DNA from 3 places in the Streptomyces sp. NPDC021020 genome. Region 1 is predicted to be linked to each of the others. Evidence: riboswitches for the same ligand, from Rfam matches in the RefSeq annotation. Region 1 holds a riboswitch; each other region holds the start of a gene.

Region 1 (7,770 bases):
GGGCCACCTGCATGTGCGAGCGGGCCGCCTCCAGGCTGATGACGTCCGCGTCGAGGTCGTCGATGGCCTGCACGATGTCGCCGAACTCCGCGTAGCACATGTGCGTGTGGACCTGGGTGTCCGCGCGCACCCCGGCGGTGGTGATCCGGAAGGCCTCGGTGGCCCACGCCAGGTACGCCGGCCGGTCGGCGGCACGCAGCGGCAGAGTCTCGCGCAGCGCGGGCTCGTCCACCTGGATCACGGCGGTGCCCGCGGCCTCCAGGTCGGCGACCTCGTCGCGCAGCGCCAGGGCGACCTGCCGGGCGGTGTCGCCGAGCGGCTGGTCGTCGCGGACGAAGGACCAGGCGAGCATCGTGACCGGTCCGGTGAGCATGCCCTTGACCGGCCGGTCGGTGAGCGACTGGGCGTAGGACGTCCAGCGCACGGTCATGGGCCCGGGGCGGGAGATGTCACCCGCCAGGATCGGCGGGCGCACGTACCGGGTGCCGTAGGACTGGACCCAGCCGTGCCGGGTGGCCAGGTAGCCGGTGAGCTGCTCGGCGAAGTACTGGACCATGTCGTTGCGCTCGGGCTCGCCGTGCACGAGGACGTCCAGGCCGGTCTTCTCCTGGAAGGCGATGACCTCGCGGACGGCGTCGCGCATCCGCTCCTCGTAGCCGGCGGTGTCGATGCGTCCGGCCCGCAGGTCGGCGCGGGCGGTGCGCAGCTCGCCGGTCTGCGGGAAGGAGCCGATCGTCGTGGTCGGCAGCAGCGGCAGCCGCAACCGGGCCCGCTGGGCGGTGGTGCGCTCGTCGTACGGCTGCGCGCGGCGGGCGTCGGCGGCGGTGACGGCCGCGGCCCGCTCGCGGACGGCCGGGTCGCGGGTGAGCGGGGAGGCCGCGCGCGAGTCGAGCGCGGCGCGGTTGGCGGCCAGCTCGTCGGCGACGGCCTCCGTGCCGCGGGACAGGCCCGCGGCGAGGGTGGCGATCTCGGCGGTCTTCTGCCGGGCGAAGGCGAGCCAGGGCAGCACCTGCGGGTCGAGGCCGGTCTCGGCGGCGGCGTCGAGCGGCACGTGCAGCAGCGAGCAGGACGCGGCGACGTCGACCTGACCGGCCAGCCCCAGCAGGGTGCCGAGGGTGGCGAGCGCCTTGCGCAGGTCGGCGGTCCAGATGTTGCGGCCGTCGACGACACCCGCGACCAGGCGCCTGCCGGGCAGTCCGCCGGCCGCCGCGAGGCCGTCGAGATTGCCGGCGGCCGGGCCGGTGAAGTCCAGGGCCAGGCCCTCGACCGGGGCTTCGGCCAGCACCGGCAGGGCCTCGCCGAGCCGGTCGAAGTAGGAGGCGACCAGCAGCTTCGGGCGGTCCGTCAGGGAGCCCAGCGCGCGGTAGGCGCGGGCGGCGGCGTCGAGTTCGGCGGCGTCCCGGTCCTGGACGAGCGCGGGCTCGTCGAGCTGCACCCACTCGGCGCCCGCCGCGCGCAGCCCGGCCAGCACCGCGGCGTAGACGGGCAGCAGCCGGTCCAGCAGGCTCAGCGGCTCGAAGTCCGCGGGCGCGCCGGGCGCGGGCTTGGCCAGCAGCAGGTACGTGACGGGTCCGACGAGCACCGGCCGCGGGGTCAGCCCCTGCGCCAGGGCCTCGGCCAGCTCGACGAGCTGCTTGGCGGGGTCGGGGGCGAAGACGGTGTCGGGCCCCAGCTCGGGCACCAGGTAGTGGTAGTTCGTGTCGAACCACTTCGTCATCTCCAGCGGCGCGACGTCCTGCGTGCCGCGGGCCATCGCGAAGTAGCCGTCGAGCGGGTCGGCCTCGACCGCGGCGCGGTGCCGCGCGGGGATCGCGCCGACCATGACGCTGGTGTCGAGGACGTGGTCGTAGAGCGAGAAGTCGCCGGTGGGCACCTCGTCGATGCCGGCCTCGGACAGCTGCCGCCAGTTGGCCCGGCGCAGCTCGGCCGCGGTCCTACGCAGCTCGGCCGCGGTGACGCGGCCCTTCCAGTAGCCTTCGACGGCCTTCTTCAGTTCCCGGTCGGCACCCTGGCGGGGGTAGCCGTACACGGTGGCCCGTGCTGCCGCGGCTGCGGGCTTGGTTGTCACGGAGATCTCCTTCACGAGACGGATCCCTGAGATCCCGGCGACGGGACGGGGGCGTGAAGGGTGACGCAGCCGGACGGGTCGGGACTGTTCCCCCCGAAAGGGGTACGTCCACCCGCCGGTTGTCGCCGACCCGCCCTCGAGGTCACCGGGATGTCCGTGCGCGGAACGGTCCGCGTACGGGCAACGGGCAGGTCTTCGGACTCGCGGGCGCTCTGCCGGAAGGCAGTTTTCCTACTGGCCGTCGCTTCCCAGGTCCGCGGCCCGGACCCAGTGCGTATGACGGCGGTCGTTCCCACTCACCGCTGCGGGGCAGTCCCGGATTCCCACCGGGTTCCCTCTTACGACGCGCCTGCCTGGCGGGCAGGGCGAACCAGTTGCACCACCCAGCGTAGAACGCCGCGGGACTTCCGGCTGCCGTTGTCCACATCCCGGCTCGGTGTCATATTAAGGTTAGGCTTACCTAAGTCCCGAGGAGGACGTGTGACCAGGACCGCCGATCCGCGCGAGCCCAGCGCCGCCGAGCAAGTCCGCAGCATCCTGTCGACCGCGGGCTCCGCCGGGGTGACGGCCAACGGTGCGCACGAGGACTTCCTGACCGGCGTGGCCGCCGACTTCGACGGCCGCGTCCTGCGGCTGCGCGTCCCCGTCGACAGCCGCACCGCCGCGGAGGCGTCCTGCGGCCCGGCGGTCGGCATCCCCGCGGTGCTGGAGTGGACGGACCTCGCGCCCGTACCCGTACGCGACCGGGTCCGCGCCCGGGTGCGGATCACCGCCCGGCTGCAGGCGCCCGAACCGGGGCCTGCCGGGGCGGTGCGGCTGCGGGCCGACGTCCGCGCCGTCGCGTTCGACGCGCGCGGGGCCCGCCACCTGGTCGCACCCGGCGAGCTGGCCGCCGCCCGGCCCGACCCGGTCGCCTCCGCCGAGGCGCGGCTGCTGCTGCACCTGGCCGAGGACCACCAGGAGCACCTGGACGAGCTGGCCCGGCTGCTGACGGACCGGCAGCTCGTCGATGTCACCCGCGTCGTCCCGCTCGCCCTCGACCGGCACGGCATCGTGCTGCGCCTGGAGCGCCCGTACGGCCACCTCGACGCCCGGCTGCCCTTCCCGCACCCGCTGACGGGGCCCGACGAGCTCGGCCACCACATCCACGCCCTGCTCACCCGCGCCTTCCACGAGCGGCACCACACCCGGTACGGCCGCCGACGCCGGTGACCGGACGCCGCTACCCGCCGGTCGCGCGGTCGGCGAGGATCTCGCGGGCGGCGCGTGCGCCGGAGGCGAGGGCGCCCTGCACGGAGCCGGTCGCGCGGTGGTCGCCGCAGACGTGGACACCGGGGGAGTGGCGGGTGGTACGGGAGAGCGGCCAGGGCGGTGGCATGGCCGGAAGCGCCTCCGGCACCGGGTAGACGGCCACCGGCTCCCAGCCGCGGGTGTCCGTCCCGTACAGCTCGGCCAGCACGTCGCGCACCCGCGCCTCCCGCCGCGCGGGGTCGTCCGCGCCCAGGACCGAGGTGGCCACCAGCGCCCGCCCGCGCGGCGCGTACGACGGCGCGACCTCGCTGAGCACCACCGTGTTGAGCACCCGCCGCGCGCTGTCCACGACCAGCGTCGGCTCGGCCAGCGGCGACCGCGGGGCGGCGTGGTAGTACGTGGTGACCGCGCGGACCGGCGGCACGGCGAGTCCCGGCAGCAGCTCCGCGGCGGCCGCCGGGCCGGTCGCGACGACCACCGCGCGGGCCGGCTGCTCCTCCCCGTACGCCGTCAGCACCCCTTCCCCGGTGAGACGTTCGACCGGGGTGCCGAGCACCACCGTGCCGTCCGGCAGGGCGGCGGCGAGCTGCTCGGGGACCGCGGCGACACCGCGGGCGGGCAGGCACAGCCTGCCGCGCATCATCGAGCGCCACACCAGGTGGAAGTAGCGGCTGGAGGTCTCCAGCTCGTCCTCCAGGAACACCCCCGACAGGAAGGGCCGCAGCAGCCGCTCCACCAGATCCTCGCCGATCGCGGCATCCGCCAGCGCCGTCCTGGTCGTCCGGTCCGGCGCCCGCTTGAGCGCCCGCGGCGGCGTGAGCAGATCCCGCCCGCACAGCATGACCAGCGCGGACACGTCCCGCAGCGAGCCGAGCCGGCCGGGCAGCAGATCGGCGGCCTGCCGCGGGGCCCGCGTCGGATCGGCGAAGCGCAGCATGCCCCGCGGGGTGCGCACCAGGACGCCGGGGCCGAACGGCCGCGCGTCCAGCTCGTCCACCCGCAGCCGGCGGCGCAGTTGCGGGTAGGACGGGTTGACGACCTGGAAGCCGCGGTCGAAGCGGAAGCCGTCCCGCACATCGGTGCGCATCCGCCCGCCGACCCCGTCGGACGCCTCCAGCACCCGGACCCGCAGCCCCGCGGCCACCAGGTCCTGCGCGCACGCGAGCCCCGCGAGCCCGGCGCCGACCACCACCACGTCCACCGCTGCCTTCGTCGCCACCGCGCTCTCCGTCCGCCGGGCCCGGCCGTCCCCCGGCGGCGCGGGCGGGCCGCGGCGCCGGGGGACGGGAGGGGAGTCACTTCGCCAGGAATTCCAGCAGGTCCTTGGTGAACTTCTCCTTGTCGCCGGGCACCAGCGCGATGCCGTGCGAGCCGCCCTCGTAGACCTTCAGCTCGGCGTCCTCGACCAGCTTCGCCGTCTTGGCGCCGGTCGCCGCGAAGGGCACGATCTGGTCGTCGTCGCCGTGCACGACCAGCGTCGGGACGTCGAACTTCGCGAGGTCCGCGTGGAAGTCGGTCGCCGCGAAGGCGTCCACGCAGGCCACGGCGCCCTCGATCGTCTCGTCCATCGCCATCAGCCAGAAGGCGTCCCGGTTGCCCTGGGTGGCCCGGCTGCCCTCGCGGTTCGCCCCGAAGAACGCCTCCGAGGTGTCCTTCCAGAACTGCGAGCGCTCGGCGAGGATGCCGGCCTTGATCTCGTCGAAGGCCTTCTGCGGCACCCCCTCCGGGTTGTCCGGCCCCTGGAGCATGATCGGCGGGATCGCCGAGAGCAGCACCGCCGAGCGGACCCTCTCCGTGCCGTGCCGGCCGATGTAGCGGGCCAGTTCGCCGCCGCCCATGGAGTGGGCGACGAGGGTGACGTCGCGCAGGTCCAGGCCGGTGATCAGGTCGTCGAGGTCGTCGGCGAAGGTGTCGAAGTCGTAGCCGTCGAAGACCGGAGTCGAGCGCCCGTGGCCGCGCCGGTCGTGCGCGATGCCGCGGAAGCCCGCGTCGGCCACCGCCTTGAGCTGGTCCTGCCACGCGTCGCCGCTGAGCGGCCAGCCGTGGATGAAGACCACCGGACGGCCATGGCCCCAGTCCTTGTAGAAGATCTCGACCCCGTCCCGCGTCGTCACGAAGGGCATGAAGATTTCCTCTCGCTCGCTCGGTCGCCTTCCCCCCGCGCGCCGCGTGCGTCACGGACGCCCCGCGGGCCCGGTGCGTCCCGCCCCTCGTTCCCGCCGCCGGATGCCGCTCCTCCCATGCTGCGCCTGTCCGCCGCTCCCGCAAGGCGAGCGGCGGCGCGGGCCTGCGGCTACCGCCGTGGCCTGCGGCCCCAGGCGGTGAGCAGGCCCGCCGAGAGCGCGGCGCACCGCGGGGAGTCGAGGTAGCGCAGGGCCGCGTCCAGGCCCGCGTCGTCGATCAGGCCGGTGGCGAGCATGGCCGGGCGGCTGCGCTGCCAGGTGTCGGCCCAGAAGCGGCTGATCGCGCTGCCCGGCAGCAGCGGCGGCACATGGATCCCGGCGCCCACGGATTCCAGCCCGGCCGCCCGCAGCAGCGCGGGGTAGGACGGCACCCAGGACGCGTCCGTCCCGATTGCGGCTTCCAGGCCCTGCCACATCGCGCGCATCGCCGCCGTGTACGGGGACGCGGGCGCCCGGTCGCCGGTGAGGTCGACCGCGTCGCCGAGGACCAGGAAGCCGCCCGGCTCGACCAGCTCCGCCAGCCGCCGGACCATGCGCTCGGGCTCGGGCAGGTGCATCAGCAGGAACCGGGCGTGCACCAGCCGGAAGGAGCCGGGAACCGCGTCCGGGGCCGCGGTGACATCGGCTTCCAGCACGTCGAGGCCGGGCACCGGGCGGGCGGCGAGGAAGCGCACGTCGCGGTCCACGGCGAGCACGCCGTCCACCCCGGCGTCGGCCAGCAGCCGGCGCGCGACCGTACCCGTACCGGCGCCGGCGTCGAGGCACCGCCAGCCGGGGCCCGCACCGAGGGCGCGCAGGTGGGCGAGCGTGACGTCGTCGTACGCGAGGGCGCCGTAGTCGATGCGCTCGCCCTCGCCCTCCCGGCCGGGCGGGAAGGCGTCCTCGCCGTAGCGGCCGGAGGAGGAAGCGGGCACGGCGGGACCTCTTCACGGAAGCGGGCGGCGGGGCCGGCGGGCGGGGCGCCCTCCATCCTGCGCGGGGCGCCGCCCGCACCGCCGGGGGCGCGCCGGGCCGGGCGGCCCGACGGCCCGCACGGCTCAGCGCGTCCCGTCGTCGGGTATCCCCGGCCCTCGCACCCCGTTCTCACGTACTCCGTTCTCGCGTACCCCGGGCCAGTCCAGCCGCAGCTGCTCGCGGCGCGGAAGCCTGGAGACGATCAGGTCGTAGGAGTCCTCGACCATCTCGCGCACCTGGTCGTCGGGCAGCGCCCCGTCCAGGCGCACCGTGTTCCAGTGACGCTTGTTCAGATGCCAGCCGCCGGTGATCTCCGGGTGGGCCGTACGCAGTTGCAGCGCCACCTCCGGGTCGCACTTCAGGCTCACGCTCAGCGGCTCGGCGTCCAGCGCGGTGATCGCGAAGATCTTTCCGCCGACCTTGAAGACGGACGTCTCCGCGGTGAACGGGAAGGTCTCCTCGGCCCCGTTCATTCCCAGGCAGATGGCTTTGAGCGCGTCCGGTGTCATGAGGGCCAGTGTGCCGTGCGGCACCGACAGCGGCCGGGCCGGCCCGCGGCCCGTCAGCCCAGCGCCGCCAGCAGCTCGCGCTCCCGTCCGGCGCTGAGGCCCGCCCTGCGCTCCCGGTCGAGCCCCTCAGCGCGCTCCCAGCGCAGCGTGTCGGCGAGCATCTCCGCGCGCGGGCGGTGCCGCAGCCCCGCGGCGCGCGCGGCGGCCCCGGTGCGGGCCGACCAGCCCTCCCAGCCCGGCTCGGCCACCCACATCGGCAGCGACTCGGGCCCCATGTACTCGGCCACGCCGTTCGCGAGCAGCCACGCGGAACCGGCCGCGACCACCGGGCCGGTGTGCCCGCCGAGGGTGCGGGACAGCTCCAGCCACTCGCCGAACGGGACGACCGGCCCGACCGCGTCGAAGGTGCCGGTGGTCCGGCTCTCCGCGGCGTCGAGCAGCCACCCGGCGAGATCCCGCACGTCGACCGCCTGGGTGGGCCGGTCCGGCGTGTCGGGCACGAGCATCGGGCCCCGCGGGTCGCGCGCGGCGCGGGCCACCCAGTAGCCCGAGCGGCCGCTCCGGTCGCCCGGCCCGCCGATGAGCCCGGCGCGGGCGACGAGCAGCCGGTCGCCCACCGCGGCCGCCGAATCCCGCTCGCAGGCGGCCTTCGCCTCGCCGTAGAGGGCGCTGTCCACCTCGTCCAGCGCGGTCGGGGCCAGCAGCGGCGTCGACTCGTCCGCGCCCGGCACGGCGTGCGAGGCGTAGGCGCTGACGGAGGAGACGTACGTCCAGTGCCGCGCCCGGCCGCCGAGCGCTTCGAGCG
Region 2 (7,770 bases), on a different contig from region 1:
GGGCCGCGGAGCGGGCGACCACGGCCGAGGACGTCGCGCTGGCCACGGCCGGGGAGGCGCGGCTGCGCAGCCTGCTCTCCCGCCCGCTGCTGGACCTGCTCGACACCGGGGGAGCGGGCAGGGAGCTGCGGCGGGCCGAGGCGCTCGCCGCGGTGTCGGGCGACCTCCACGTCCATGCCTCGGTGCTGGAATTCCTCGGGCGCTACCAGACGCCCTTCGAGCTGTCGGGAGCCGTCGACACGCTGCGCCGCTGCCTGGAACTCAACGAGCGCGCCGGGGATCCGCGCGGCGCCGCCCTCGCCCTCTTCTTCCTCGGGCGCGCGCAGCACGTCGACGGCGACGCGGCCGGGGCGATGGCCACGCTGCACCGGGCCCGGGACGCCTTCGCGGCGCTCGCCGAGCCCGACCCGCGGATGGCCGCCCGGGTGGGCGCGGGCATCGGCGCCGTCCACGCCCGGCTCGGCGAGACCGACGACGCGGTACGCGAACTGCGCGCGGCGGTACGGGCGCTGGAGGAGAACGACGCGGAGCACTACGCCGCGCAGGCGCTGGAGCTGCTCGCCCGCGTGACGGAGTCGGTCGAGGGGCGTACGGAGCAGGTCCGCGGCTATGTGCGCCGGGCCCGGGAGATCTACGCGGCGGTCGGCAACGACCAGGCGCAGGCCATGGACCGCTGGCTGGACACCTTCGAGGACGACACGCCCTAACGGGCCAGGGGCGCGGGGCGCAGCCGCAGGGCCGCGTCCTCGCCCGGCCGCTCGCCCACCCGCAGCGTCACCACCGCGCCGTCCAGCGGCGCGCCGGTGAGCAGGCAGGCGTGGACGACCGCGGCGGGCAGGCCCGGGTCGCGCGTGGGACCGGTCGCGTCCACCTCCACGACGCGGCCGTCCCTGAGCCCGACCAGTGTGCCGCCGCCACGGACGGCCGCGGCCGCGAGGAGGGCGCCGGGCAGCTCGTCGAGGCGGTCCCCGATCCAGCGCAGCGCCTCGACGGCCGTGGCGGCGGGGCGGGCGCGCAGCAGGACGGAGGCGCTCTCGGTCAGCCGGTGGTCGCGCTCGTCGTCCGTGCTCGCCAGGTGGGTGAAGGACGCGCCGGTGTCCGGACCCGCGGCCGCGTACCCGGCGACCGCCGCCGGGACACGGCGGACGGTGACGACCGGCGCGTCGCCGCCCGCCGCCACGCCCGTCGTCACCAGCCACGACGTGACCGGCCCGGCAGGGGAGTCCGCGGCCGGCAGTACGAGGGGCGCCGGCGGCGCCGCGGCCGGTTCCGGCAGCTCCAGGAAGCGGTAGACGGCGCCGCGCAGGCGGGCGAGCGCGTGGCCGGGCTCGGCGAAGGCCTGGCCGGCGACCTCGGCGTACCGCTCGGCCGCGTGCTGCTCCGCCGCGGCCGCCCGCACCTGCCCGAGCAGATCCCCGCGGGGTTCGAGCCGCGGCGCGGCGGCGGCCAGCGCGTGGACGGCCGTACCCGGCACCGCGTCCGCGCCGATCCCCGTCAGCAGGACGGGTGTTCCGCTGGCCGCGCCGTAGAGCGTCACCGAGCCGTGGTCGCCCACCAGCACGTGCGCGGCGACGAGCGCGGGCCGCCACGCGTGGACGGCGGGGATCAGCAGCAGGCCCGCGTCCAGCGCGGAGGCCAGCAGCGTACGGATCTGCCACGCCCCGTGGCCCGACCACACGTTGGGGTGGATGATCGCGCCGACCCGGTATTCGTCGCAGGGCAGCTGCGCGAGCAGCCGCGGGAGCAGGTCCGGGTGCCGGCCCAGCAGCGAGGTGGGGCCCCACGTGGAGCTGACCACGACCAGCCGCTGGTGCTCCGCGACGCCCAGCGCCGTACGGTACGCCGCCCGGCGCGGACGGCTGGCGGCCAGCTCGTCGAAGCAGGGGTCGCCCACCAGCAGCGTCCGCCCGGCCGCCTTCGGGTGGGCGGCGACCAACTGCTCCTCCTGCGCCGGGTGCGACACCGCGAGCCAGGCCCGCCCGCTCTCCAGCAGCGCGTCCGGCACCACACCGGACAGCCGGGTCCGCGCGCTGCGGGAGTCCGGGACGAGCTTCTGGAAGCCGATGCCGTGCGGCAGCACCAGCACCGGGCAGTCGCCCTCGGGCACCTCGATGTTCTCGCTCGCCGAGACGATGAGGTCGGGGGAGACGTCCGCCAGCTGCTCCCACGGCATGACCCGGCACCCGCTGCCGCTCAGCAGGTCCAGCACGCCCGAACTGAACGCGGACGTCGGGTCGTAGGCGAAGACGACGGTCACCCGGGGGTCGTCCCGCAGCAGCGCCGGAAGCGTTTCCAGTGCCCGTACGGTCGAGGTGACCGTACGCGCGGCGACGACGAGCGTGCGCTCGCCCCGGAAGGTCGTCCAGCGCGGGGCGTCCCGCCCCACGGGCACGCGCAGCGGCGGGCTACCGGACACCGCGCCCGCCCGCCTCCGCCATACCCGCCCCACTCTTCAGTCGGCTGAACGCCTACACGGTATCCCGGGGGAGGGGGCGCGGCGGGGAACGCGGGTCGGCACGCCTCCCGCCCCGTGCGGGGCACGCGACTGTGCGCGACATTGACGTCACAGCGGATCGCGTGGTGCCATGAAACGCATTTCCGATTCAGCAGCCAGGGGAAGCCGGTCGAAGTCCGGCGCTGACCCGCAACCGTAGGCCCCCGTCCAGGGGGCGAGCCGGATTACCTGCGCTGAACAGCAAGTCACGATCGCCGTCGAGGACTACGGCACGGACGACCCGGCCGGCGCCGCCCAGCTGCCGCCCGTTCCTCCGCGGCCCGCCCTCCCCGCCGGCCGACCTCGGGGGGACCCGTGCTTCGACTCTTCCGGCGCCGCGGCCGTGGACTGCCGCGTACCGCCGTACTGCTCACCGCCGGGGCGACGCTCGCCGGCACCGCCGGGCTGGTCACGTCGGCGGGCGCGGCACACGCCGACCCGATCGGCGACTGCACGGCGACGACCGGCGCGATCGTCGCGGTGGACTACGGGCACTGGGGCGGCCCGGTGCTGCGCGGCTGCGACGCGCACCCCACCACGGGTATCAACCTGCTGCACAACGCCGGGTTCACCACGGCCGGGACGGTGCACGACGGCCCCGGCTTCATCTGCCGGATCGGCAACGACGGCTTCGACAGCGGCACCCCCTACCCGACGCCCGCCGACGAGGCCTGCGTGCTGACACCGCCCGCCGACGCGTACTGGTCCTTCTGGATCGCGCCCGCCGGGCAGGACACCTGGGCCTACAGCCCGCTCGGCGCGTTCAGCGACCACCCGGCCGACGGCGAGGTCGAGGCGTGGACGTTCGGCCCCACCGACATCGGCGGCACCACCGGCCAGCCGCCCTTCACCCCGGACGACGTACGCGCCCAGGGCGGCGGCACCCCGACCAGCGCGCCGCCCACCAGCGCGCCCCCGACCAGCGTGCCGCCCACCACCCCGGCGCGGCCCGCCGACATCGCGGCGGCCGCGACCTGGCTGACGGGCCAACTGGAGGGCGGCGACCATGTGCCCGACGGCTGGGGCGGCACCGACTACGCCTCCACCGCGCAGACCGCGCTCGCGCTGGCCGCGGCCGGCGGCCAGGACGCCACGCTGCGGGCGCTCGACGCGTACCTGACCGCGCACGCCGACGCCTACCTGCTGCCCGACGCCACCGACACCGTGCCGCGCCCGGCGGCCGTCGCGAACCTGGCGCTGCTCGCCGAGATCCTGGGCGGCGACCCCAGGAAGACCGGGGGCCGCGACCTGCTCGCCGACCTCACCGACCATGTGTGCACCGCTGTCGCGGGAAGCCTCGGCAATTGCACCGCGCCCGGCGACTTCTACGGCGCCTCCTCGCCCGACGCCCAGGCCCTGGCGCTGCTCGCGCTGTCCCGCGGCGGCGTCGCCCCGCCCGCCGCGGCCGTCGACCGGCTCACCGGCATGCAGTGCGCGGACGGCGGCTTCTCCGGCTCCATGCTGGGCAGCGGCGAGCGCTGCACCTCCAACGCGGCGACCACCGCGGCGGCGGTCCTCGCCCTCAAGGGCCTGCCCGGTACCGGGGACGCGGTGGACAAGGCGGGCGCGTACCTGCTGAAGCAGCAGTCCGCGGACGGCAGTTACCCGGCCTACGACGGCGCGCCGTACGGCGACACCTCGACGACCGCGTCCGCCGCCCAGGCGCTGGGCCTGCTCGGCCGCACCGCCGAGGCCGCCGCCGCCCGCGGCTGGCTCGCCGCCCGGCAGACCGACGCCGGCGGCTTCACCGGCGACCCCTCGGCCACCGACCCGGACGTCTACGCCTCCACCGCCGCCACCCTCGCCGCCACCGGCACCGACCTGGCGACGCTGACCCACCCCCTCACGACCCCCACCCCCACCACCACCTCCCCGACGCCCACCACGGCCGCCCCGACCACCACCCCGCCGGCCGCCGCCACCGGCCCGGACCTCGCCAAGGGCGTCGCCTACCTCGTCGACCGCGACAACCTCGTCGACGGCCACTATTACGAGTCCGGATCCGGTTTCGCCGACTTCGGCCTCACCATCGACGGCCTGTTCGCCCTGTCCGCCGCGGGCGGCGCGGACGACACCCTCGCCGGTGTCACGGACTTCCTCCAGCACGGCAAGGACGGCAACGGCCGCGACATCGACGGCTGGACGCTGATCGGCACCGCGTACGCGCAGGGCGGCTCGCTCGCCAAGGAGGCCGTCGCCGCCGAGGTCACCGGCGCCGACCCGCGCGCCTTCGGCGGGCACGACCTGATCGCCGCCCTCGACGCCACCGTGTGCGCCGCCGCGGACGCCTCTGCGGGCTGCGCCGCCAAGGGCAACTACGCCTACGCGACGTCCGTCTTCTCGCAGTCCCTCGGCGTCATCGCCCAGCTGCGGGCGGGCGACACGGCAGCGGCGGCCGGGCCGATCGCGTACCTGGAGAGCCTGCAGAACGCGGACGGCTCCTGGCCCAGCCTCATCCCCGCGCACGGGGACTCCGAGGTCGACAGCACGGCGATGGCGATGATGGCCCTCGACCTCGCGCCCGGCAAGGACGCGGCGGACGCGGTGGCCGAGGGCGCCTCCTGGCTCGCGGGCAGGCAGCTCGCCGACGGCGGCTTCCCCGGCGCGGCCGGCGACTCCGTCAACTCCGCCGCCCTCGCGATCCAGGGCCTCGCCCTGGAGGGCACGCGCTACGCCCCGCAGATCGCCAGGGCGCGCGCCTTCCTCGCGGGCCAGCAGAACAAGGACGGCGGCTTCCGGGTCGCCGCCGACTCCGACCAGAAGGACTCCGACCTGCGGGCCTCCACCCAGGCGGTCGGCGGCGCGGTGGGCACGTCCTTCGGGCGGCTGCTGCGCGACGTCGGCGACCAGAAGGCCGCGGCGGCCGGATCGGCGTACCTGGTCGCGCAGTTGAAGGGCGGCGACCACCTCGCGAACGACTACGGGCCCGACTACGGCCAGACCGCCGACCTCGCCCTCGCGCTCGCCGCGACCGGCGGCCAGGACACGGCGCTGACGAAGGCCACCGCGTATCTCGCCGGGCACGTCGCCGACTACGCCGACCCCGCGGGCACCTCCGCCTACCCCGGCCCGTACAGCGGCTCGGCCGCCAAACTCACCCTGCTCGCCGAGGTCATGGGCCAGGACCCGCACACCTTCGGCGGCTTCGACCTGCCGGCCACCCTCACCGGCCACGTCTGCGCCGCCGCCACGACGGACGGCGCCTGCACCGCGCCCGGCGACTTCAGCCAGGCCTACTCGACCGTCTCGCAGGCCCTCGGCGTGCTCGCGCTGACCCGCGCCGGGGTCACCGCACCGCCCGCCACGGTCGACCGGCTGCTGCAACTCCAGTGCGCGGACGGCGGTTTCTCCTCGCAGCTGATCGCACCCGGCGCCGACTGCACCTCCGACGTCGACACCACCGGCTACGCCGCCCAGGCCCTCGCCCTGCTCCCCGACCGCGCCGACGCCCTCGCCTCGGCACGGGCGTATCTCGTCAAGGCCCAGCAGAAGAGCGGCGGTTACCAGGGCGCCGCGGGCCTGAGCAGCAACTCGACCGCGCTCGCCGTGCAGGCGCTGCTCGCCACCGACAAGATCCGCCCCGAACAGGCCCGCAGCGGGCAGGAGTTCCTGCTCACCGTGCAGAACAAGGACGGCGGCTTCCGCATCACCGACGCCGCCGGGGACTCCGACACCCGCTCCACCACCCAGGCCGTCCCCGCCCTCGCCGGCACCCCTCTTACCACCCTCAGCCACGCGCTCGCCCCCGTCACCCCGACCGGCGGCGACCACGGCTCCGGCGGCACGTCCTCCGGCGGCGGTACGGGCGACGGCGGTTCCGGTGCCGACGGCTCGCACGGCGGCGCCCTCGCCGCGACCGGCACGAGCGCCCTGACCGCGGCGGGCCTGGCCGCGCTGCTGCTCGCGGCCGGTACCGCGCTCGCGGCGGTACGGCGCAGGACCGCCGCCCGGCGCGCGGGGAGCCACCGGTGAGGCCCGTGCGCCGGGTACGGGCCCGCGTGCCGCGCCTGCTCGCCGTCCTCGGTCTGCTCGCCGCCCTCGCCGGCGGCGGGCTGACCGTGGGCGCGGCCCCCGCCTCCGCCACCGCGCAGCCCATGAGCAAGTGCACGACCACCCAGGGCGTCGTCCTGGCCGTGGACTTCCGGAAGTGGGGCGGCCCGCTGCTGCGCTCCTGCGGTACGACACCCACCACCGGCTACACCCTGCTCAACCAGGGGGGTTGGGCCACCACCGGCACGCAGCACGATGGTCCCGCCTTCATCTGCCGTATCGGGTACGCCGGTTACCAAGGCGGCACGCAATACCCGACCGCCAAGGACGAGCCCTGCGTGCTGACCCCGCCGGCCACCGCGTACTGGTCCTACTGGCACGCGGACCCGGGGCAGAACACCTGGTCCTACAGCCAGTTGGGCGCCATGAGCTACCACCCGAAGCCCGGCAGCGTGGACCTGTGGATCTTCGGCGCCACCAACATCGCGGGCACCGAGGGCCGGCCGGCCTTCTCCCCGGACACCGTCCGCGCCCGCAACACCGCGCCGGGCGGCACCAAGACCTCCGCACCGGCCAAACCCAAGCCCCCCGCCGCCACGCGCCCCGCCACCGCACCGCACCCGTCCGCCACCGCCTCCGGCGCGGACACCGACCCGTCACCCACGATCATCGGCACCCCCAGCGCGGCCACCCTGACGCCCACCCCCGCCGCCACCACCGCGGCGCCGTCCACCGCCGCCCCCGTGTCCTCCGCCGCGCCGCAGCCGCAGGACGCCGAACCGACCGCCGCCGCCCACCACTCCTCCGGCTCCGTCCTGCCGGTGGCGATCACCGCCGGTGTCGTCGCCGTCGTCGCGGCCCTGATCGGCGTCCGGGTACGGCAGCGGCGGAACGCGCGATGACGGCACCCGCGGCCGGCGGCGGCCGGCTGCCGCGCACGCTGCACCCGGGGGCGTGGTGGCTGTGGGGCCTGGGCCTGGCGACCGCCGCGAGCCGCACCACCAACCCGCTGCTGCTCGGGCTGGTGCTCGCCGTCCTCGCGCTCGTCGTCAGCGAACGCCGCACCGACGCCCCCTGGGCCCGCGGCTTCCGCTACTACCTCCTGCTCGCGCTCGCCGTCATCGCCATCCGCGTGGTCTTCCGCTGCGTCTTCGCCAGCGGCATCACCCCCACCGACCACATCCTCTTCCGCCTCCCGCACATCCCCACCCCCGACTGGTACGCCGGCATCCAACTCGGCGGCCCCGTCTCGCTGGAGGCCACCCTCTCCGCCGCGATCGACGGGC
Region 3 (7,770 bases), on a different contig from region 1:
CGGCGGACGAAGCCGGCCACGAGCAGTACGCCCGCCCCGACGAGCAGCGGCGTCCACGACACCTTCTCGCTGTAGGCGACGGCGATCACCGCGAGGGCGAGGAAGTCGTCGACGACGGCGACGGTGAGGATGAAGGTGTGCAGCCGGCGCGGGAAGCGCGAGCCGAGCAGCGCCAGCATGCCCAGCGCGAAGGCGGTGTCGGTCGACATCGCCGCGCCCCAGCCGTGCGCGGAGGAGGCGCCGGCGTTGACGCCCAGGTAGATCGCCACCGGGACGGCCATGCCGCACAGCCCGCACAGCAGCGGCAGCGGGATCCGCCGGCGGTCGCGCAGCTCGCCCATGTCGAACTCGCGGCGCGCCTCGAGGCCGACGACGAGGAAGAACAGCGTCATCAGGCCGCTGTTGACCCACTCGCGCAGGTCCATGTCGACGCCGTGCGAGCCGAGCCGCACCGACAGCCGGGTCTCCCAGAAGGACGCGTAGCCGTCCGGCGCGATGTTCACCCACGCGAGCGCCGCGAGCGTCCCGGCCAGCAGCACCGCGGCGCTCCCCGACTCGGTGCGGATGAACGCCCACGGTGACGAGACCCCCGATTCGTCCCGCTCGGTCCGACCCGTCAGGGGGGTGGTGAAGCCCCGGAACATCCAGCCTCCCGCTCGTTGCGTGTATGGGCGCAACCCTGGCACATTCCGGCACGCCAGGGGCCCGGGGGCGGCACGTGGTGGGAGGATGGAGCGGGCCGGGCACGCGGGGGGACCGCGGGACGGCGGCGCGAGGACGACGAGGGGAGCGCGGCCGGTGGTGGCGCGGGACGAGGCCGTGATCGGCTGCATCGGGGAACTGCTCCTGGGCACGCGGGGAACCGCGGGGCCCGGTGAGGTACTGGTACGTGTCAGGGGTGGCACCGAGACCTTCCTCGCGTGGTCCGACGAACCGCTGGAGCGGGGAAGCCGGGTGCTGGTGGTGGATTCCCGCGGCACCCGGCAGGTCGACGTGATCAGGTGGGCCGATCCGTTCGACGCCCCGGCCGGCTGAGCCGCGCAGACGAAGGAGTAGGTGGAGATGTTCGGTTATCGCGTTCCCGACCCAGACGAGGCGATGCTGATCTCGGGGGGCCGCCGCGGGCTCGGCGGCGCGCCGTTCCGGGTGGTCACCGGGCACGGCAAGTTCGTGCTGCCGGTCTTCCGCAAGACCCGGTTCCTGACGCTGGCGATGTGCGAGGCGGAGGTCTCCGAGACCTGCGTGACCCGGCAGGGCATCGCGCTGACCGTGAAGGCCGTCATCGCCTTCAAGGTCGGCAACGACCACGAGAGCATCGTCAACGCCGGGCAGCGCTTCCTGTCCGACCAGGACCAGATGTCGGTGCTCACCGGGCGGATCTTCGCGGGCCATCTGCGGTCCATCATCGGCTCGATGACGGTCGAGGAGATCGTCACCGAGCGGCAGAAGCTCGCGACCGAGGTGCTGGAGACGTCCAAGACGGAGATGGCCAAGATCGGCCTGACGGTGGACTCGCTGCAGATCCAGTCCATCGACGACGGCAAGACGGGCTACATCGAGGCGATGGCCGCGCCGCACAAGGCCGCCATCCAGCGGCAGGCGCAGATCGCCCAGGCGCAGGCCACCCAGGCCGCCGTCGAGGCGCAGCAGGCCGCGGCGCGCAACCAGGCGGAGTACGCCCGGCAGACCGCGGTGGTGCAGGCGGATTTCACCGCGCAGGTCGACCGTGCCCAGGCGCAGGCGGCGCAGGCCGGGCCGCTCGCGCAGGCGCACGCCCAGCAGGAGGTCATCGCGGCGCAGACCGAACTGGCGCTGCGGGCCGCCGAGTTGCGCCAGCAGCAGCTGGTCGCCGAGATCGTCAAGCCCGCGGAGGCGGAGGCGGAGCGGATCCGGGTGCTGGCCGTCGCGGACGCCGAGCGGATGCGGATCCAGGCGGCGGCCGCCGCGTCGCACGACCGGGTCGCGCTGGAGCGGATGATCATCGACCAGCTGCCGCAGATCGTCAAGGAGGCCGCAAGCGGCCTGCAGGGCGCCAACGTCAACGTCCTCAACGGGGCGGACGGCCTCGGCGAGATCGCCGCGGGGCTCGTCGGGCAGGGCCTGACGATCCTGGACTCGGTCCGCAAGAACCTGCGCGCGGAAGGTGCGCCCGCCGCCCACCCGTCGGCCGAGGTGCAGGTGCGCGGCAAGGGCCAGGACGGGGCCAACGGCCGGGTCGACATCGACTGAGCGCGCCCGTACGCCCGGGCGCGACGACGCCGTCCGGCCCCGGGGCCGGACGGCGTCGTCGCGCCCGGCCTGGTGACGGGCGGTCAGCGGGCGCGCAGCCAGCGGGCGGCGGCCTCCGGTGTGGTGACGGCCGGGACGCCCGGGGGCGGCGGGGGGCGGCGGACGATCAGGACGGGGACGGCCTCCTCGCGGGCGGCGGTGAGTTTGGCGGCGGGCCCCCCGCTGTCCTTGGTGACCAGGACGTCGATGCGGTGCTCGCGCAGCAGGGCGCGTTCGCCCTCGGTGGTGAAGGGGCCGCGGGCGGTGATCAGTTCGCAGCGGGCGGGCAGCGGCGGGGGCGGCGGCGTGACCGTGCGGGCCAGGAAGTGCAGCGGCAGCGCGGCGAAGGCGGCCAGCTCACCGGCGCCGGTGGTGAGGAAGGGGCGCCGGCCGAGCGCGGGCAGCAGCGCGGCGGCCTCGGCGGTGTCCGCCGCCCACTGCCACCGGTCCCCGGGCCGCGCGGCCCACCCGGGCCTGCGCAGCGCCAGCAGCGGTACGCCCGCGGTGCGGGCCGCGCGGGCGGCGTGGGCGCTGATCCGGGCGGCGAAGGGGTGGGTGGCGTCGACGACGGCGCCGGTGCGGTGCTCGCGCAGCCACCGTGCGAGGCCCTCGGCGCCGCCGAAGCCGCCGGACCTGACCTGCCCGGCGGGCAGGTGCGGCCGCGGGGTGCGCCCGGCGAGCGAGGTGGTGACGTCCAGCCCCGCGTCACCGGCGAGCAGCGCGGCCAGCTCCCGGGCCTCGCCGGTGCCGCCCAGGACGAGGACCCGCAGCATCAGCGGGGCCCGCGGTCCGGAGCGGGGCCGGCGGTGCCGGCGGCGGGCGGGGCCGCCGGTTCCGGGGTCGTGCCGCGCGGTCTGCGCAGGAGGTAGGTGTCCATGATCCAGCCCTTGCGGGCGCGGGCCTCGGCGCGGGTGGCGGTGATGCGGGCGGCCAGCGCGGTGTCGAGGGGGCCGGACAGCAGGATCTCGTCGGGGGTGCCGAGGTAGGCGCCCCAGTAGATGTGCAGGCCCTCCTCCGTGAGGGCGGTGAAGGCGTGCCGGGCGTCGAGCATCACGACCACGTCGTCGGCGCCGGGGGGCAGGCCGTGGTCGGCGAGCCGGCGGCCGGTGGTGATGTGGACCGGGCCGCCGACCTGGTTGAGGGTCACGCGGTGCCGGGCGGTGAGCGCGGCGACGCTGCTGACGCCGGGGACGACCGTCCACTCGAAGGCGGGCCCGTTCTCCGCGCGGATCTCGTCGAGGATCGCGAGGGTGCTGTCGTAGAGGGCGGGGTCGCCCCACACGAGGAAGGCGCCGGTGCCGCCGTCGGGCAGTTCGTCGGCGATCATCCGGCGGTAGAGGGCGGCGCGGCGGGCGCGCCAGTCGTCGACGGCGGGCGCGTAGCCGGGGGTGGGCGCGGTGCGGTCGCGCTCGGGGTCGCGGGCGGTGACGACGCGGTGCGGGCGGGTCGCGTGCCGCCGCAGGATCAGCTCGCGCAGGGCCGTCAGGTCGGCTTTGGCGTCGCCCTTGTCGAGCAGGAAGAAGACGTCGGTCCGGCCGATCGCGTCGACGGCCTGGAGGGTGAGCTGGGCGGGGTCGCCGGCGCCGATGCCGATGACGTGGACGTGTCTCATGGGCGGGTGTCCGTGGGAGTGTGCAGGGCGCAGTCGCCGCACAGGGCGCCGCGGCGGTCGGGGGCGGCCCGGTAGATGAGGCAGCAGCTGCGGCGGCGGAAGGCGCCGGCGGCCGTGCGGTCGCGCTGCGCGCGCAGCGGTTCGCGGTCCAGCAGCGCAGCGGCGAACTCCGCGGTGGCGGCGGCCAGTTCCGGGCGGGCGGCGGCGATCATGGCCGCGGCGCCGTTGACGGCGGAGGCGGTGTTGCCCAGCAGGATGTGCCGGGAGACGCCGAGTGGGACGTGGAGGGCGGCGAGCTCGGCGAGCGGCCCGTCGTGCAGCCGGGCGGCGAAGGCGTCGGCGAGCGGGCCGGGCGGCCGGACGGGGCCGCGCAGCGCGGCGGCGGGCAGTGAGAGGGGTACGGGGCCGCCGAGGACGGGCCGCCAGCGGGCGGCGGCGAGCGGGTGGTCCAGGAGCACGCCGTGCAGGACGGCGGCGGCGAGCGCGGGTGACACCAGGCGCGCGGCGAGGCCGAGGTGGGCGACGGACGCGCCGACGCGGGCCTCGACGGCGTCCGGCCGCCGCCCGCTCGCGGCGGCCAGCCACGCGCGTACGGCCTCGGCCCGGTCGGCGACGGCGGGCCCGTCGAGGGCCTGCCACCCCGCGTCGCCGGGCGCGGACGCCGTACCCGCCGCCGTGTCCTCGTGCGTCGTGAAGGCGAAGAAGGGCCCGAGCGCGGTGATCTCGGCGACCACCGCGCCCGCGTCCTTCGTTCGTGGTGCGGGAGGTGTCATGCGGGCGACGGAGCCGTTCCGCGTACGGGGGCGCCCGCCGTCGCGGGGCGCAGGACGCGTTCGGCGAGCGGCGCGAAGACGAGGCCGAGCGCGGACCACAGCAGCAGTTGCGCGCCCACGGAGTAGAAGCGGAAGGCGAAGAGGACGTCGGCCGGGAAGCCGGGGAAGACGATGTTCCCCTTGGCGTCGGTGAGCGGCTGGGGCGTCTCGGTGGCGTGGTCGCCGTAGTGCTCCTTGTTCCAGCCGAGGTGCCCGAGCGACGGCAGGAGGAGCATGACGACGCCGATGGCGACGACGAACGCGGCGCCGGCCAGCAGCGTGGCGTTCCAGTTGCCGAAGCGCGCCTGGAGCCGGCGGCCCAGCCAGACGGCGCCGACGAGGAAGGCGACCGAGCACACCACCATGATCAGGTAGAGGCCGCTGCGGGCCCTGATGGTCTCCTCGTGGCCGATGGCCGGCGGGTTGGCGGGGTATTTGAGGAACGGCACCAGGTACATGCCGAGGAATCCGCCGCCCGCCACGAGCAGGGCGAGGTTGCGGGCGCGCAGCCCGCCGACCCGCCCGAGGCAGACGGTGTAGGCGACGGCGAGGAGCGCGCCCATCGCCATGCCGAAGACGATCATTCCGACGCCGATGCCGACGTCCGCCTGGACGGTGCGGCTGAACAGGTCGGAGCCCGCGGCCTCGGGTGCGATCCCGGCCGCCTTGTCGAGGGCGGTCTGCGCGGCGTCACGGCCGCTCTCGTAGTCGATGGCCTTGCCGATGTACGGCTCGGCGAAGATGCGGGCGAAGACGAAGGCGAGCAGCCCGGCGACTGCGCCGGCGAGGACGCCGCGCAGCACGAGTTTCTTTTCCATGTCGAGTTGTCCGTTGCGAGGGGATGGGGGGACGCGGGGGCTTCCGGGCGCGACGGTCCGCCGCCCTCGGGGCGGCGGACCGGCCGGCCGTCAGTGGCAGGGGAAGCCGAGGAAGTGGCGTGCGTCGTGGACGAACTCGTGGATGTGCATGTCCTTGCCGAACACGGAGACGGCACCCTGGTCGACGCCGATGAAGTAGTAGGCGGCGAGCGCGAGGAACGTGGCGCCGACGAGCCACAGCGCGGCCTTGGTGACCGGCAGGACAACCGGTGTGGCGGCGGGGCGGGCAGGGGAAATGCTGCTCAAGATGAGCCCTCCTTCGGGGATCGTGCGTCCCTGGTCTGCTGGGCGTCGTGATGAGCGGGTGTCTGACTCCCCGTCTCGCCCGAAGGCGGCGGCGGGATCACAGTGGCGCGACCGTGCCGGAGTTCCACCGGCTTCCCCATGCCATCACTTACCCCGTGAGCGTAGGGCTCCGTTCTGTCATGCGTCAATCAGGGCGAATCGGCGATCACCAGGGGTTCCGCGTGTGTGATCAAGCTCTCCGGGGCCGGGGGCGGCCTATTGCACATCGTTCGCAACTAGTAGTCTGATGCGGTAAGCACCACACCGGCCGCTCCCCGGAGGACGAAGGAATGAGCAGCACCACCGAGGCCCCGGCCCCCGCCGGATCACGTCTGCGACGGATGAAGCACTCGATGACCCGGGCGGAGTGGACCCGGCTCGGCGGCATGGCGGCGTTCATCGTCGCCCTCCATGTGATCGGCTGGTTCACGCTGGTGGCGATCGTGGCGCCGGAGCACTACAGCGTCGGCACCAAGTCCTTCGGCATCGGCATCGGTGTGACCGCGTACACGCTCGGCATGCGGCACGCCTTCGACGCCGACCACATCGCGGCGATCGACAACACCACCCGCAAGCTCATGCACGAGGGCAAGCGCCCGCTGTCGGTGGGCTTCTGGTTCTCGCTGGGCCACTCCAGCATCGTCTTCGGGCTGGCCGTGCTGCTGTCGCTGGGCATCAAGTCGCTCTCCGACCCGGTCGAGAACGACGACTCCCAGCTGCACTCCGTCACCGGCTGGATCGGGACGACCGTCTCGGGGACGTTCCTCTACGCCATCGCGATCATCAACCTGCTGATCCTGGCCGGGATCTGGAAGGTCTTCCGGCAGATGCGCGGCGGGCACTTCGACGAGGCCGCGCTCGAGGAGCACCTGAACAACCGCGGGTTCATGAACCGGCTGCTCGGCCGGGTGATGAAGTCGATCACCAAGCCCTGGCAGATGTACCCGCTGGGGCTGCTGTTCGGCCTGGGCTTCGACACCGCGACCGAGATCGCCCTGCTGGTGCTGGCCGGGTCCGGCGCCGCCTCCGGGCTGCCCTGGTACGCGATCCTGTGCCTGCCGGTCCTCTTCGCGGCGGGCATGTGCCTGCTGGACACGATCGACGGCTCGTTCATGAACTTCGCCTACGAGTGGGCCTTCTCCAAGCCCGTCCGCAAGGTCTACTACAACCTGACCATCACCGGCCTGTCGGTCGCGGTGGCCCTCATCATCGGCACCGTGGAGCTGCTGGGCCTGGTCAGCGACAAGGCCGGGCTGCACGGCGCCTTCTGGGACTGGATCGGCGGCCTGGACCTCAACATCGTCGGCTACGTGATCGTCGGGCTGTTCTTCGCCACCTGGGCGGTGGCGGTCGCGGTGTGGAAGTTCGGCAACATCGAGGAGAAGTGGTCCGCGGGACTGCGGACGGCCGAACAGCCGGACTGACCCCCGCACGGCAGCGGCGGCCGAAGGCCCGCACCCCGGCACCCGGGGTGCGGGCCTTCGGTCTAGTGCTGCGGCCGGGTGCCGATGACGACCGTCGCACCGAGGTCGTCGTCGGTGGCCGTGCGGGTGCGCAGGCCGCCGGCCGCGAGGACGCCCGCGGCCGTACCGGCCTGCCGCTCGCCCGCCTCGACCAGGACGGAGCCGCCGGGGGCCAGCCACCCGGCCGCGTCGGCGGCGACCCGGCGCAGTACGTCCAGGCCGTCGGGGCCGCCGTCGAGGGCCATGGGGGCCTCGTGGTCGCGGGCCTCGGACGGGAGCAGGGCGACCGCGCCGGTGGGCACGTAGGGCACGTTGGCGGCCAGCACGTCGACCGTGCCGCGCAGCGCGGCGGGCAGCGCCGCGAAGAGGTCGCCGCAGTGGGCCAGGCCGCCGGCCGCGGCGATGTTGCGGGCCGCGCACGCGACGGCCGCCGGGTCGAGGTCGGCGGCGTG

The links. A riboswitch is a leader RNA that binds a small molecule or an ion and turns the genes downstream of it on or off. The one in region 1 is predicted to bind cobalamin.
Region 2: linked by a shared signal. The riboswitch ahead of ACH4SL_RS34810 (prenyltransferase/squalene oxidase repeat-containing protein) and the one ahead of metE (5-methyltetrahydropteroyltriglutamate--homocysteine S-methyltransferase) in region 1 are both predicted to bind cobalamin.
Region 3: linked by a shared signal. The riboswitch ahead of ACH4SL_RS28000 (CbtB-domain containing protein) and the one ahead of metE (5-methyltetrahydropteroyltriglutamate--homocysteine S-methyltransferase) in region 1 are both predicted to bind cobalamin.

Annotation. Positions count from the first base shown of each region.
Region 1 is NZ_JBIRQQ010000002.1:905,422-913,191, forward strand. It holds gene metE (5-methyltetrahydropteroyltriglutamate--homocysteine S-methyltransferase) at 1-2,068, opposite strand, end outside; cobalamin riboswitch at 2,237-2,458, opposite strand; gene ACH4SL_RS08260 (DUF2470 domain-containing protein) at 2,549-3,280, shown strand; gene ACH4SL_RS08265 (NAD(P)/FAD-dependent oxidoreductase) at 3,291-4,538, opposite strand; gene ACH4SL_RS08270 (alpha/beta fold hydrolase) at 4,615-5,442, opposite strand; gene ACH4SL_RS08275 (class I SAM-dependent methyltransferase) at 5,613-6,416, opposite strand; gene ACH4SL_RS08280 (MmcQ/YjbR family DNA-binding protein) at 6,540-6,965, opposite strand; gene ACH4SL_RS08285 (oxidoreductase) at 7,019-7,770, opposite strand, start outside.
Region 2 is NZ_JBIRQQ010000015.1:184,290-192,059, reverse strand. It holds gene ACH4SL_RS34820 (NB-ARC domain-containing protein) at 1-707, shown strand, start outside; gene ACH4SL_RS34815 (hypothetical protein) at 704-2,416, opposite strand; cobalamin riboswitch at 2,559-2,706, shown strand; gene ACH4SL_RS34810 (prenyltransferase/squalene oxidase repeat-containing protein) at 2,810-6,466, shown strand; gene ACH4SL_RS34805 (hypothetical protein) at 6,463-7,386, shown strand; gene ACH4SL_RS34800 (CbiQ family ECF transporter T component) at 7,383-7,770, shown strand, end outside.
Region 3 is NZ_JBIRQQ010000010.1:29,463-37,232, forward strand. It holds gene nhaA (Na+/H+ antiporter NhaA) at 1-644, opposite strand, end outside; gene ACH4SL_RS27970 (hypothetical protein) at 802-1,035, shown strand; gene ACH4SL_RS27975 (SPFH domain-containing protein) at 1,063-2,229, shown strand; gene ACH4SL_RS27980 (cobalt-precorrin-6A reductase) at 2,313-3,038, opposite strand; gene cobF (precorrin-6A synthase (deacetylating)) at 3,041-3,880, opposite strand; gene ACH4SL_RS27990 (hypothetical protein) at 3,877-4,653, opposite strand; gene ACH4SL_RS27995 (CbtA family protein) at 4,650-5,510, opposite strand; gene ACH4SL_RS28000 (CbtB-domain containing protein) at 5,601-5,816, opposite strand; cobalamin riboswitch at 5,852-5,983, opposite strand; gene ACH4SL_RS28005 (HoxN/HupN/NixA family nickel/cobalt transporter) at 6,146-7,279, shown strand; gene ACH4SL_RS28010 (putative protein N(5)-glutamine methyltransferase) at 7,342-7,770, opposite strand, start outside.